Regions from separate parts of the Collinsella sp. TF10-11AT genome, predicted to be linked through region 2. Evidence: riboswitches for the same ligand, from Rfam matches in the RefSeq annotation. Region 2 holds a riboswitch; the other holds the start of a gene.
The links. A riboswitch is a leader RNA that binds a small molecule or an ion and turns the genes downstream of it on or off. The one in region 2 is predicted to bind thiamine pyrophosphate.
Positions count from the first base shown of each region.

Region 1: linked by a shared signal. The riboswitch ahead of thiM (hydroxyethylthiazole kinase) and the one ahead of thiC (phosphomethylpyrimidine synthase ThiC) in region 2 are both predicted to bind thiamine pyrophosphate.

Region 1 is NZ_QSQW01000007.1:19,744-26,820, forward strand. Features, by position in the region: gene DXC99_RS06070 (patatin family protein) at 127-996, shown strand; gene DXC99_RS06075 (thiamine phosphate synthase) at 1,233-1,928, opposite strand; gene DXC99_RS06080 (thiamine-binding protein) at 1,925-2,266, opposite strand; gene thiM (hydroxyethylthiazole kinase) at 2,271-3,110, opposite strand; TPP riboswitch at 3,162-3,272, opposite strand; gene DXC99_RS06090 (HAD-IIB family hydrolase) at 3,436-4,344, shown strand; gene DXC99_RS06095 (LysR family transcriptional regulator) at 4,355-5,251, shown strand; gene DXC99_RS06100 (5-methyltetrahydropteroyltriglutamate--homocysteine S-methyltransferase) at 5,407-6,540, shown strand; gene DXC99_RS06105 (uracil-xanthine permease family protein) at 6,663-7,077, shown strand, end outside.
Region 2 is NZ_QSQW01000005.1:29,288-36,364, reverse strand. Features, by position in the region: gene polA (DNA polymerase I) at 1-731, opposite strand, end outside; gene DXC99_RS04720 (aminopeptidase) at 898-2,295, shown strand; gene DXC99_RS04715 (YaaA family protein) at 2,399-3,208, shown strand; gene DXC99_RS04710 (hypothetical protein) at 3,232-3,753, opposite strand; TPP riboswitch at 3,817-3,932, shown strand; gene thiC (phosphomethylpyrimidine synthase ThiC) at 3,925-5,259, shown strand; gene thiD (bifunctional hydroxymethylpyrimidine kinase/phosphomethylpyrimidine kinase) at 5,438-6,268, shown strand; gene DXC99_RS04695 (SGNH/GDSL hydrolase family protein) at 6,521-7,077, opposite strand, start outside.

The DNA of each region.
Region 1 (7,077 bases), on a different contig from region 2:
CGCGGGTGGCTATTATTCGCCAAACGGTAGCGCAATGATGCGATGTTTGAAGAAAATGCAACTGAGACGATATATGTTGACGGGTATACTTGTCTCGGTTTAAATCGCAGAAACGGAGATGGTCGTATGGCGCAGCCAGATACGACGCGCACGGTGGGGCTTGCGCTCGAGGGAGGTGGCTACCGCGGTATGTATACGGCGGGCGTGCTCGACGTATGGATGGAGCGCGGCTTGACCTGCGACCATATGGTGGGTGTCTCGGCGGGCGCGGCGTTTGGCTACAACTTTAAATCGCGCCAGATTGGCCGCGCCATTCGCTACAACAAGGCCTATTGCGCCGACAAGCGCTATGCGAGCGTGACGAGCTGGTTGCGAACCGGCGACATGTTCAATGCCGATTTTGCCTATCACGAGGTGCCCATCGAGCGCGATCCCATCGATTTGGAGACATATCGCGCCTGCCCCATGCGGTTTACGTGTGTGTGCACCGACCTTAAGACGGGGCGAGCCGTCTACCATGACCTGCCCTATGGTGACGAGCGCGACATCGAGTGGATCCGGGCATCGTCGGCAATTCCCGTGGCAACGCGGCCCGTTGCCATTGAGGGGCATAAGTACCTGGATGGCGGCGTTGCCGATTCCATTCCCAGCGCTTGGCTGTTTGCGCAGGGCTATGACCGCAACGTGGTGGTGCTGACGCAGCCGTCAGGCTTTGTAAAGCAGCCCAATAGCGTGATGCCTATGCTGCGTCGCGTGTATCGTCACTATCCGGCGTTTGTTGCGGCGCTTGCGCATCGGCATGAGGTCTACAATGCTACGCTCGATGACCTAGCGCGCCGCGAAGCCGCTGGCGAGATCTTTGTGGTGCGGCCGAGTGAATCGGTGAAGGTGCCGTCGCTGTGCCGCGAGCCCGACGAGCTCGAGCGCATCTATCAGATCGGCCGTCGCGATGCGCAAGTGACGTTGCCCGCACTGGAAGCGTATCTGGCGGGGTAGGGCAAACCGCCGGGTGTTCAGCGGAAAGCACATCCCGAAATTTGCACTTGGAATGGGATGCAGTTTCCGCGAGAGGACCGTAGGGGAAGCTGCATCCCATAATTCGCCCCTGGAATGGGATGCAGTTTCCCAATGGAGCCGCATATGGAAAGCGCATCCCGGAATGGAGGTCCAAACTGGGATGCGCTTTCCGCTATTGAAGGTATGACGCTGCGGGGCAACTGCTCGGCATCGGTCTATGCCTGCTGCCAGGTGTCGACGAGCTCCTTGGCTGCGGCGTGGGGGTCGTCGGCGCTGCAGACGGCGCTCACCACAAAGAAGCCATCGACGCCGGTGGCCTTGAGCTGCGGCAGGTCGGCCGTCTTGACGCCGCCGCCCACCACGATGGGCACGGGGCTTGCCGCGTGGAGTGCGGCCAGGTCCTCAAAGCTTTTGGTGATGATGGAGCCATCGGCTGCGCGTCCGCAGTCGCGCTTGGTTTCGGTCTCGTGGAGCGGGCCCACGCCTAGGTAGTCGACCAGGCTCATGTCGGCGGTCTTGACGTACTCGAGCATCTCCTCGCAGCGGGCCGAAAGACCCACAATGGCATCGGGGCCCAAAAGTTTGCGGCAGACCTCGACGGGAATATCGCTCTGGCCCACGTGCACGCCGTCGACAGCGATGCCCTGCTCGCGCGCGGCGAGCACGCAGTCAAGGCGGTCGTCGATCAGTAGGGCGACCTGACCGGTCTTGCCGGCCTGTGCGATTGCCTGCGCGGCGTCGCCGGTCAGCGCAATGATTTCACGCGCGCTTGCAACCTTGGAGCGCACCTGGATGCAGGTAAAGCCGGCGTCGAGCGCCTGCGCCACCACATCGCCCACGGGGCGCCCGAGTGTGTTTTCGGGGCCGAGTACCAGATAGGCCGAGATATCAAGGTTGTCGCGGATGCTCATCGTGCTTCCTCCTGCTTTTTGATCTGTGCTTCCATGCGCTCGAGTTTGCCGGTCATGGTGTCGGTAAATCCGGGTCGAATATCGGCTTTGAGTACGACTTCGGTTCGGATGCCCTTACTCGCCAACACAAAGGTCGCATCGCGTATGACCTGCATAACCTTGTCCCAGTCGCCCTCGATCTCAGTGAACATCGAGGTGGTGCGGTTGGGAAGGCCGCTCTCGCGAATGACGCGCACGACCTCGGCGACCTCGGCGGACAGCTCGTCGCCGGTGCCGCATGGGGCGATGGCCACAGCGACCAGGGTGTTCATGCCGGCGCTGGTTGCGGACTCGGACATGGGCTTATGCCTCCTCGAGCTCGAGCTGGTTGTCGGCGATGTCCTGGGCGGTCGCGCGGTAGAGCTCATCGATAAAGGCGACCTTAAAGCTTGCCGGGGCATCGGCGACAGCGGCGGCACGCGTGCCGGCAACGTTGTAGACCGCGGTGCCGCAGATGGCTGCCGTAAACGGATCGCCGGCGCAGGCATACACGGCCAGCACGCCGCCCTGCGAGCAGCCGCAGCCGGTGATCTTGGACATGAGCGGGCTGCCGCCATGGGACTTGGCCACGGTCGTGCCGTCGGTGATCAGGTCAACCTCGCCCGAGACAACTACGGCGCCGCCAGTGTAGCGAGCGAGCGCCACGGCGGCATCGCGGGCGGCATCAACGGTGTCGGTGGTGTCGACACCGCGGGCGCGGCTGAGGTCGGCTGCCTCACCCTCAAGGTTCCATAGGGCGGCAAGCGCGATGATCTCGGAGGCGTTGCCGCGCACGATGGCGGGCTTGTACTGCTTGAGCTCGTTTACCAACTGGGTGCGCAGACTACCGATGCCCAGGCCCACCGGGTCGAGCACCCAGGGCTTGCCGGCGTCATGCGCCGCCTTGGCTGCGCGGGGAATCGTCTGCTCGTAGATGGGGAAGAGCGTGCCCATATTGAGATAGATGGCGCCGCCGCCGGCAACGAGCGCCTCGCCCTCGTCGGGCAGGTAGACCATGGCGGCCGATCCGCCCACGGCGAGCTGTGCGTTGGCGACAAAATCAATCGTCACCGTATTGGTGATGGAGCCGGCCATCGGATTGGTGGCGCGAATCTCCTCCGCGGCCTTGACTACGTTTTGCTTGAGCTGTTCCGAATTGATCACTGCACATGCCTCCTTGGCATAGAAAAGGGGCGCTGTGCATAGACAGCGCCCCTGTAAAGGCGGCATGCTCCCTACGCCAGCATTAACTGACAGGTTCAAAGGATTGGGCCCCATGCCCTCTCAGCCTTGTGGTTTGCACCGCCGGCACTCCCGCATCGAATCTGTTGCTCCCTATACTAGCGCACCTGCCAAAAAGGGACAGGTTTATTTTGGCAGGTAACAACTGGGGCTTTGCGTTTTCCCAGATAAAACCTGCCAATATAAACCTGTCTCTTTTTGGCAGGTCGGTACAATAGACGGGATTAAGAATGACCGAGGGGGCCTTATGATTAAACTTGTGCTGACCGATATGGACGATACGCTGATTCCAGCCGGGCATGACGGCGCCAGCGACTACGCCATCGAGGGCATTCATGCCATGCAGGCGGCGGGTCTGCACTTTGGCCCGGTTTCGGGTCGCCAGCCCTCCGCGATGGGCTGGATGTTCCGCAATCGCGCCGAGTGCTTCTCGACCGGCGCGTTCTGCAACGGCCAGGTCATGTTTGTGGACGGCGAGGTGGTAGCCTCGCATGCGACCGACAACGCCGCCCTTATGCGCTTGGCTGACTACTTGGAGCAAGAGACCGACGATACGTATCTGAAGGTCTACGGCCTGGGTGATGACTTTTGGGGCAACGATGCCTATTGTGTGACGAGCGACCCCGAGCGCGTGCGCCGCGCCATGGAGTCGGGCGGCAACGCATGGCTCAAGGGCGAAGAGGCCCCGTGCCGTCCTGTCGTCGATGACGCGTCGGTGTTCAAGGCGAATATCTGGAGTGCTCGTTCGCGTGAGGAGCTCGCGGAGCTACGCGAGCGCGTTGCCGCTGAGGTGCCGGAACTCTCGCTTGTGTTTCCCAACAATCGTGTGCGCCTGTTCGACATTCTTCCAGCAGGTTGGGACAAGGGTTGCGCTGCGCTGGAGCTGGCGCGCGCTTTGGACCTGACGTCCGACGAGGTGGCCGTATTTGGCGATTCCGATAACGACCTGCCCATGATCGGTGCCGTCCCCAACTCCGTTGCAGTCGCCAATGCCAACGAGGCCGTCACGGCTGCCGCACGCTGGCATATCGGCGCTGCGGCAGACGATGCGGTTGCCGGGGCTCTGCATCAGATTGCCGCCTGCGCCGCGACGGGGGAGATGCCGTCGTTTATGCGTCAGGCAGATGCGGCGGGTTCGGGTATCGCGGACGTCTAGGGAGGCCATCATGAAGCTTCAACAGCTCAGGTATGTCGTCAAAGTTGCCGAATGCGGCAGCATCACCGAGGCCTCGCGCCGGCTCTTTGTGTCGCAGCCTTCGATTACCGCGTCGATCCGCGATCTCGAAAACGAGATGGGTGTGCACATCTTTGAGCGCACCAACAAGGGTGTCATTGTGTCCGAGGAGGGCGAGACCTTCTTGGGCTACGCGCGCCAGGTGCTCGACCAGGCGGATCTGCTCGAAGGCAAGTACAAGGGCGAGTCCGAGCAGGTGCCGCACTTTAGTGTGAGCTGCCAGCATTATTCCTTTGCCGTTAACGCGTTTGTCGATGTGATCCGTGAGTTCGATGCCGCGCGCTACGACTTTACCCTGCGCGAGGAGCAGACTCACGAGATTATCGAGGACGTCGCGCATATGAAAAGCGAATTGGGCATCCTGTATCTGTCCGAGCACAACCGCGAGGTCATCGAGCGCATGCTGGCGGCCAACGAGCTCGTGTTCGAAGGGCTCTTCTGCGCCACGCCGCATATCTTCGTCTGTGCCGACCATCCGCTGGCGGACCGCTCCAGCGTGACGCTCGAGGATCTGGAAGACTACCCGTTCCTGTCCTACGAGCAGGGCAGCTACAACTCGTTTTACTATTCCGAGGAGCTGACCTCGACGTTTGAGCGTCGCAAGAATATCCGCGTGCGCGACCGTGCGACGTTGTTCAATTTGGCCATGGGCCTCAACGGCTACACGGTATGCTCGGGCGTGATCAGCCACGAGCTCAACGGCCCCGGCATTATCTCGATTCCGCTCGACGTGGACGAGTACATGGAGATTGGCATCATCACGCGCAAGAACACGACGCTTACGCGCTACGGTCGGGCCTATATCGACGCGATTCGTCAGCATATCTAGACTGCTGCGTCCTGTACAGGTCAAATCTCTTCATGGCAGTCCCAACTGATATAGGAAGCATCTATATCAAACTGTTATAAACGTATATTTTACGATGGCTATATGAGCGCTCATACTCTGTCCCAGTAAAGCAACCAATGCAAAGGGAGATATCTATGAGCACTTCAATTCAACCGAACGCGCCGTTTCGCGCTGATATCGTCGGCAGCTTTCTTCGTCCGCAGGCCGTAAAGGATGCCCGCGCTGCCTATGCGGCAGGCACGCTTGATGCCGAGGGGCTTAAGGCCGTCGAGGATGAGGCTATTCGCGACCTGGTGGACAAGCAAAAGGCCGCCGGTCTGCAGGTGATTACCGATGGCGAGTTTCGTCGCAGTTACTGGCACCTCGACTTTATGTGGGGGCTCAACGGCATTGAACGCCGCACCTCGCGTACGGGCTATATGTTCCACGACGAGGAGACCACGGCTGACACCGCCGTGGTGACCGGCCCCATCAGCGGCGAGAACCACCCCTTCGTCGAGCACTTTAAGTTTGTCAAGGCACTCGAGGGGGAGGGCCACGTTGCACGCCAGACCATTCCGGCGCCGATCCAGACGTTCTCGGAGGTTACGCTCGACCGCTGCGATGGCCAGCAGGAGAGCCTGCGCGCTGTCTATAAGACCGATGAGGAACTTGCCGACGCCATCGCGGCGGCCTACCGCACCGTGATTGCCGACCTGTATGCCGCAGGCTGCCGCAACGTTCAATTTGATGACTGCACCTGGGGCATCTATTGCGATACCGACTTTGTGGCAAAGACTGGTATGAGCCCGGTCGACCTGCAAAAGGTGTCCGAGCTGGGCGTGGCGCTCAACAACGCCGCCATCGAGGGCAAGCCCGACGACCTGGTCATCAACACGCATGTGTGCCGTGGTAATTACCACTCCACCTATGCCTTCGAGGGCGGCTATGACCCCATCGCGCCGTACCTGTTCGCACACGAGAACGTCGATGCGTTTTACCTTGAGTTCGATACTCCGCGTGCCGGTGGCTTTGAGCCGCTCAAGTACGTTGCCCCCGGCAAGAAGGTCGTGTTGGGCCTAGTGACCACCAAGGCCGCTGAGCTTGAGGACGAGGATGCCATCGTCGAGCGTATTCACGAGGCTGCAAAGTATGTTCCGCTCGAGAACCTGTATCTGTCGCCCCAGTGCGGTTTTGCTAGTTGCGAGATTGGCAACAAGTTGACCGAGGACGAGCAATGGGCAAAGATCGCGCTGGTCAAACGCATTGCCGAGCGCGTTTGGAAGTAGCAGTAACGTTCGCAGGTGACGGCGCGTGCGAGACATGGTGCATCGCGTACAATGGTTCGGATCGTATCGTTCGGGCAGGTTATCCGATATGCCCGATCGCCCTTCCATTCGAAAGGACATCCATGTCCCAGTCTTCGACGCCCGCCGTCACCGATGCCATCTACGACGCATCGTCGCTCGGCCGTCCGCGCATGTTTTTGCTCGGCCTGCAGCATCTGTTTGCCATGTTTGGCGCCACGGTGCTGGTGCCCGTGCTCACCGGCCTCTCGGTGTCGCCAACGCTTTTGTTTGCCGGCTTGGGCACGCTGCTGTTCCACTTCCTGTCGCGTGGTAAGGTGCCGGCATTTTTGGGCTCATCGTTTGCCTTTATTGCCGGTTATGCCGCGATTGCGCCCAACGGCGAGGCCGAGCTTTTGCCCTACGCCTGCCTAGGTGTAGCCTGTGCCGGCCTGCTCTATCCGGTGCTGGCGGCCCTGTTTCGCGCGTTTGGTGCCAAGCGCGTTATGCGCTTCTTTCCGCCGGTGGTGACTGGCCCCA
Region 2 (7,077 bases):
CTCAGCAGCGCGTCGTCGATGTGTGCACGCAGGTTCTCGCCCATCTTGCCCTTGACCTCGTCAGCGTGCGCAATGACCTCGTCCAGGCTGCCGTACAGTGCAATGAGCGCACTCGCCTTTTTGGGGCCGATGCCCGGTACGCCGGGAATGTTGTCCGACGTATCGCCCTTCAGACCGTAAAAATCGGGCACGAGCGCCGGCGTAATGCCGTGATACAGGTCGTCTACGCTCTCGGGCGTCATGATCGCCACGTCGGACAGGCCCTTGCGAGTCGAGACCACGTTAACGTGCTCGGTCACAAGCTGATACATGTCACGGTCGCCGGTCACCAGCAGCATGTCACAGCCGGCCTGCTCGCCCAGGCGCGCCATAGTGCCCAGGATGTCATCGCCTTCCCAGCCCTCGGACTGCAGAATCGGCACATTGAGCGCACCGAGCAGCTCCTTGATCATCGGAAACTGCGCATGCAGATCGGGGTCCATGGGCGGGCGTTGCGCCTTATACTGCGGCAGCATCTCCATGCGCACGCGCGGTTTGCCCTTGTCAAACGCCACGACCACACCGTCGGGGTTAAAGGCATCGATCATCTTAAGAAACATGTTCAGAAAGCCAAAGATCGCGTTGGTGGGGCGACCGTCCGGCGCGTTCATGGTGGGCGGCACGGCGTGGAAGGCGCGGTGCATGAGCGAGTTGCCGTCGATAACGGCAAAAGTGCGGCGCTTGTCAGACATATTAAATACCTCGCTTTGGACTGGGCACGGTTTGCTCACTCCAGTTTACACGCTCCCCGCCCCGCGGCCACCGCACATCAAGCTCCCCCGCCACCGTGAGCCCGCGCGTGATACGATGGCTCACGGTACATCAACCAGCACGATCGATCCGAAAGGAGCCTGCGTCATGGAGCGTCCCTGCGCATGGAAAAAGTACACGCCACAGCAAGTCGAGGAGCTCGAGGAGCTTTGCCGCGGCTATAAGCAGTTTTTGAGCGAGAACAAGACCGAGCGCCTGTGCGTCAAGACCGGTATCAAGATGGCCGAGGAGGCGGGATACGTCGACCTGGAGACTGTGATCGCCGAGGGACGCGCGCTCAAGGCCGGCGACAAGGTGTACGCCGCCAATCACGGCAAGGACCTCATGCTCGTCAACCTGGGCACCGCCCCGCTCGAGCAGGGCTTTAACATCCTGGGCGCCCACGTTGACTCGCCGCGCCTGGACCTTAAGCAGAACCCCGCCTTCGAGGCCGGCGACATGGCTTATCTCGACACGCACTACTATGGCGGCGTCAAGAGCTACCACTGGGTCGCTTCCCCGCTCGCGCTCGTAGGCGTCATCTGCAAAAAGGACGGCACCACCGTCGACATCAACATCGGCGACAAGGCCGACGATCCGGTCTTTACCATCTCCGACCTGCTGATCCACCTCTCGAGCGAGCAGATGGCCAAGCCCGCCAAGGACGCCGTCGACGCCGAGATCCTCGACGTGATCGTGGGCGGCCGCCCCGTCAAGTTTGACGAGGACGACAAGGACGCCCCCAAGGAGCCCGTCAAACAGATGTTCCTGGACATCCTCAAGGAACAGTACGACGTCGAGGAGGAGGACTTCCTCTCTGCCGAGATCGAGGTCGTGCCCGCCGGCCCCGCCCGCGACATGGGTCTCGACCGCTCCATGATCTTGGGCTATGGCCACGACGACCGCGTCTGCGCCTACCCCTCCATGCTCGCTCAGATCAACGTGGCAGACGTCGAGCGCACGAGCATCACGCTCATCGTCGACAAGGAGGAGATCGGCTCCGTGGGTGCCACCGGCATGACGAGCCGTTTCTTCGAGAACACCGTCGCCGAAATCATGACGCTCGCCGGCGAGAGCAGCCCGCTGGCCCTGCGCCGCGCACTCGCCCGCAGCCGCATGCTCTCCTCTGACGTGTCCGCCGGCTTTGACCCGGGCTACGCCGGCAAGTTCGAGACCAAGAACGCAGCCTTTATGGGTCGCGGCCTGTGCTTTAACAAATACACGGGCAGCCGCGGCAAGGGCGGCTCCAACGACGCCGACGCCGAGTACGTGGCCCTCATCCGCGACATCATGGACGAGGCGGGCGTTGACTTCCAGACCTGCGAGCTCGGCCGCGTCAACGCGGGCGGCGGCGGCACCATCGCCTACATCATGGCCGAGTACGGCATGAACGTCATCGACTCCGGCGTTGCCGTCCTGTCCATGCACGCCCTGTGGGAGGTCGCTAACAAGGCCGATATCTACGAGGCCTATCGCGGCTACAAGGCCTTCCTCGAGCGCGCCTAACCGACCCTTCATCAATTGCGGTGAAATACGGACTAAACTGGCCCATAAACGGCCAAGACAGACCGTATTCCACCGCAACTTCCTTCTTGGCAGAGGAGAGTCCATGCTGCAGGTCATCATTTCGCCCGCCAAGCAAATGCGCGCGGCCCAAGATGCTTTTGAAGTCCAGGGCATTCCACCCTCTGCGCACGAGACGGCTCGCCTCCACCGCGCATTGCTAGATATCGAGCGGAATGAAGGCAGCGGCGGCCTGCAGGCGCTGTGGAACGTGAGTGACAAACTGCTGGGACCTTGCCTCAACACCCTGCGTGAGTTCCGGCCCATCCTGAATAACGGCGATCTTGACAATCCCGCACTCGCCCGTCACCTCTCCCCTGCCGTCATGTCCTATCACGGCATTCAATACCAGAGCATGGCGCCCGAGGTCATGGATGCCGCACAGCTCGCATGGCTGCAAGACCATCTGTGGATCCTCTCGGGCCTTTACGGATGCGCACGCCCCTTTCATGCCGTTGAACCGTATCGACTGGAGATGGGCGCGAAGCTCGCCGTCGACGATGCCCGAAACCTCTACGCGTTTTGGAGCGACAAGCTCGCGCGGGCTATCGCCCCGGCAGGCTCAAACACCACGATCGTCAACCTCGCCAGCGTAGAGTATGCCAAAGCCGTTCTGCCCCACCTCGCGGGCGACGCCACGGTCGTCACATGCCTCTTTGGCGAAGGCATCCGCAACGGCAAGCCCATCCAGCGCTCGACCGCCAGCAAAAAGGCGCGCGGCGCCATGGTGCGGTGGATGGCAGAAAACAAGCTCGAGGATACAAGCGAACTTACCGCATTCAACATCGGCTATCGTCACATCCCCGAGCTTTCAGACAAAGACTCCCTGGTTTTCATGAACGCGCGGGCACAATAGGCCCACCGTTTCCAAACACCCCGTTACTCCGCCAAGCCATCGGCCTTTGCAATCTCGCTCGTCGAGCCATCTTGATAAGTAATCTTTACGTGCTCGACCTCGGACACCGTAACACCCGCAGGAGGCTCCAGACGCCATTCCGTCAGGGCGATATCCATGGTCGTGGGGACGTCTCCCCGGTCTTTGAGCTGCACCGTCAGCGTTTTAAGCGCCACGTCGTAAGTCACGCGTTCGATTTCTTCACCAGGAATCGACCCACCACTCAACTGCAGCTGCACAAACTCGTCGCGCGGATACCAATAGTCGCCTGGAACGGCGAGCGTATTGGCATTACCGCCAGTACTCCTCACCGTCATAATCGGTAGGCTATCATCAGCCTCGAACTCCCATGCAGCGCCGCCGTGACCGCCAAACGTCCAGATACAAAAGGCAATCACCAGCACGGCAAGCACCGCAAAACCAATCGCGACAAGGCCATGGTGCGCACGGCTTTCCTCGGCCGATACATCCCATTGCGTCTCTCGATATAGATGCTTGTCTTCCATGTTCGCCTCCCCACAGGCACGCTCGTTAGGCCAATCGTACCCATTCGAGCTATACTTGAGCCCATTACATAAACGGGGAGCTTGCAGGACAAGACGGCAGGCTGAGACTGGGCGCGCCCGCCCTGACCCGCAAACCTGATATGGGTAATGCCAACGAAGGGAGCCGTGCCAATGAGCACACAGACCGAGCCCAAGCTCGTCACGCAAATCGACTTCGCCCGCGCCGGGCAGATCACGCCGCAGATGAAGGAAGTCGCCGAGCGCGAGCATCGCGACCCCGAGTACATCCGCGAGCGCGTGGCCGACGGCCGCATCGCCATTCCCGCCAACATCGTGCACATCAAAAAAGGCATGCGCGCCTTTGGTGTCGGCGAGGGCCTGTCTACTAAGGTCAACGTCAACCTGGGCATCTCGGGCGATAAAGCCGATGCCGCCGAGGAATGGAAGAAGGTCAAGATCGCCGAGGACTTTGGCGCCGACGCCATCATGGACCTTTCCAACTCGGGCAAGACGCGCCAGTTCCGCCAGCAGCTCATCGACGAGACGCCGCTCATGGTGGGCACCGTCCCCATGTACGACGCCATCGGCTACATGGAAAAGCCGCTGGTCAAGCTTACCAAGGATGACCTGTTCGAGGTCGTGCGCGCGCACGCCGAGGACGGCGTGGACTTTATGACCATCCACTGCGGCATCAACAAGTCGGTCACCAAGACCTTTAAGGAGACCGGCCGCTTGATGAACATCGTGAGCCGCGGCGGCTCGCTGCTGTTTGGCTGGATGGAGGTCACCGGCAACGAAAACCCCTTCTACGAGTACTTTGACGAGCTGCTCGAGATTTGCCACGAGTACGACGTGACGATTTCGCTCGGCGACTCCTGCCGCCCGGGCTGCCTCTACGACTCCAACGACGCCACCGAGACCGCCGAGATGATCGAGCTGGGCAAGCTGTGCAAGCGCGCTTGGGCCGCCGGCGTCCAAGTCATGGTCGAGGGCCCGGGTCACATGGCGCTCGACGAGATCGCCGCCAACATGAAACTGCAGAAGCGCCTGTGCCACAACGCCCCGTTCTATGTGCTCGGGCCGCTGGTGACCGATATCGGCGTGGGTTACGACCACATCACCGCTGCCATCGGCGGTGCCATCTCCGCCAGCTCCGGTGCCGACTTCCTGTGCTACGTGACGCCGGCCGAGCACCTGTGCCTGCCCAACGCCCAGGACGTGCTCGATGGCCTCATGGCCACTAAGATTGCCGCGCACGCCGCCGATATCGCCAAGAAGGTACCGCACGCCCGCGACATGGACGACAAGATGGGCCAGGCACGCCGCAAGCTCGACTGGGATGCCATGTGGAAGTGTGCTCTCGACCCGGTCACCGGCAAGAAACGCTACGAAGAATCCCCCGCCGCCACCGAGGGCACCTGCACCATGTGCGGCAAGATGTGCGCCGTCCGCACCGTTAACAAGGTGTTCGAAGGCACGACGATCGACCTCGGCATGGAGGACTAACTCGTCACCGGAGCCACAATCGGTAACATGGTGTTCGTCAATTGTTGACGTGTGAACATTTGCTTACATTTGCGTAAAGATTGCATCGCCCGCCCGGGTTCGACATAGAGTCGGCCCGGGCATCTTTATAATGCTGGCTTAAAGACCCATTTGATTCCGACCGAACAAGGGAGCAAACATGGATCGCAGTAAGGTACCTGCCGTCCTGTCCATCGCAGGATCCGATTCCAGCGGTGGCGCCGGCATTCAGGCCGACATCAAGACCATCACGGCGCACCGCCTGTATGCCGAGACGGCCATCACCGCCATCACCGCACAAAACACGCTCGGTGTCACCGCCGTGCAGAATATCTCCCCTGATATCGTCGCTGCGCAGATCGACGCCGTATTTGACGATATCCGCCCCAGCGCCGTCAAGATCGGCATGGTTTCCTCTGCCGAGATTATCGAGGTTATCGCCGACCGCCTGAGCGCCTGGAACGCGACAAACGTGGTCGTCGACCCCGTCATGGTAGCCACCTCGGGCGCACGGCTGATTACCGAAGATGCCGCCGAGGCGCTCACCCGCCGCCTGTTCCCACTAGCAACCGTCATCACGCCCAATATTCCCGAGGCCATGGCCCTGCTTGACTACGAGGTCGACTCCGAGCGCACACAGCAAAATGCTGCCATGCTCCTCACCCGCCGCTTTGGTTGCGCATCCCTCGTTAAGGGTGGGCATCTTGTCAACGAGGCTAACGATGTATTGGCCGAACCCGCGCCACTCGATGACGAGGGCAACCATCTGGGCGATCCGCTCACCACGTGGTTCCGCCACAAGCGCATCGAGACCGACAACACACACGGCACCGGCTGCACGCTTTCGTCCGCCATCGCCTGCGCGCTGGCCCAGGGCATGGATCTTGCCGACGCCGTCAACGGCGGCAAGGCCTACCTAACCGGCGCTCTGGCCGCCGGCCTGAACATGGGCAAAGGCTCCGGCCCCGTCAATCACATGTGGCAATATTAAGATTCGCAGCCCAAAACCGCCGCAAAGGGGACAGGCACCTTTGCGGTGGCTCCCACAAACATCTCGATCTGTAACAGTAACTCGGCAAAATCGACCCTAGATGTTACAGATCAAGACAAACAATCGATATCGACCTAAATAATCTTAATCTGTAACATCTAGCCCGTTTTCGGCCTTGGAACTGTTACAGATCAAGACAAACAAACGAAACAAGCCCCCGCAAGGGGAACTCTGTGGTGGTTTGGGGCCGTGCTACTCACCGAGCATCTCTTGGAGCTTGGCTGCCACGGCATGTCCCAAGCTCTCGTGGCTTTCGGGCATCATATGCAGATAGTCGATATCGCCCGGCTCGGCAAACTCGGCGGCATTCAAAAAGTCGCAGCCAAACTGCTCGGCCACGTGCGCATAGTACTCGCCAAAATGTTCAGATGCCTCGACGGAACGCTCGTCAAAATCGGTCATATATACATCGGCGATCTGCGGCTTGATCTTGATAGGAGCCATCAGCAGGATGCGCGGGCAAGGCGCAGCGTCGGTCCACGGAAACGCGCGGACGGCGCGAATCAGCGCCATGGCGCCACGGGCGATATCGGAAGCTGTCACGTTAAAGACCGTCTTACAGTCGTTGGTGCCCAGCATGATCACAATGGCGTCCAGCGGCTTATGGGCCTCGAGCAGCATCGGAAGCGCGCGAATGCCGTTGAGGTTAGTGTCCAGATGGCACATGTCGTCGCGTACCGTCGTGCGGCCGTTGAGGCCTTCTTCAATTACATGCCAGCCCTCGCCTAAGTCACGTTGGACCACGCCAC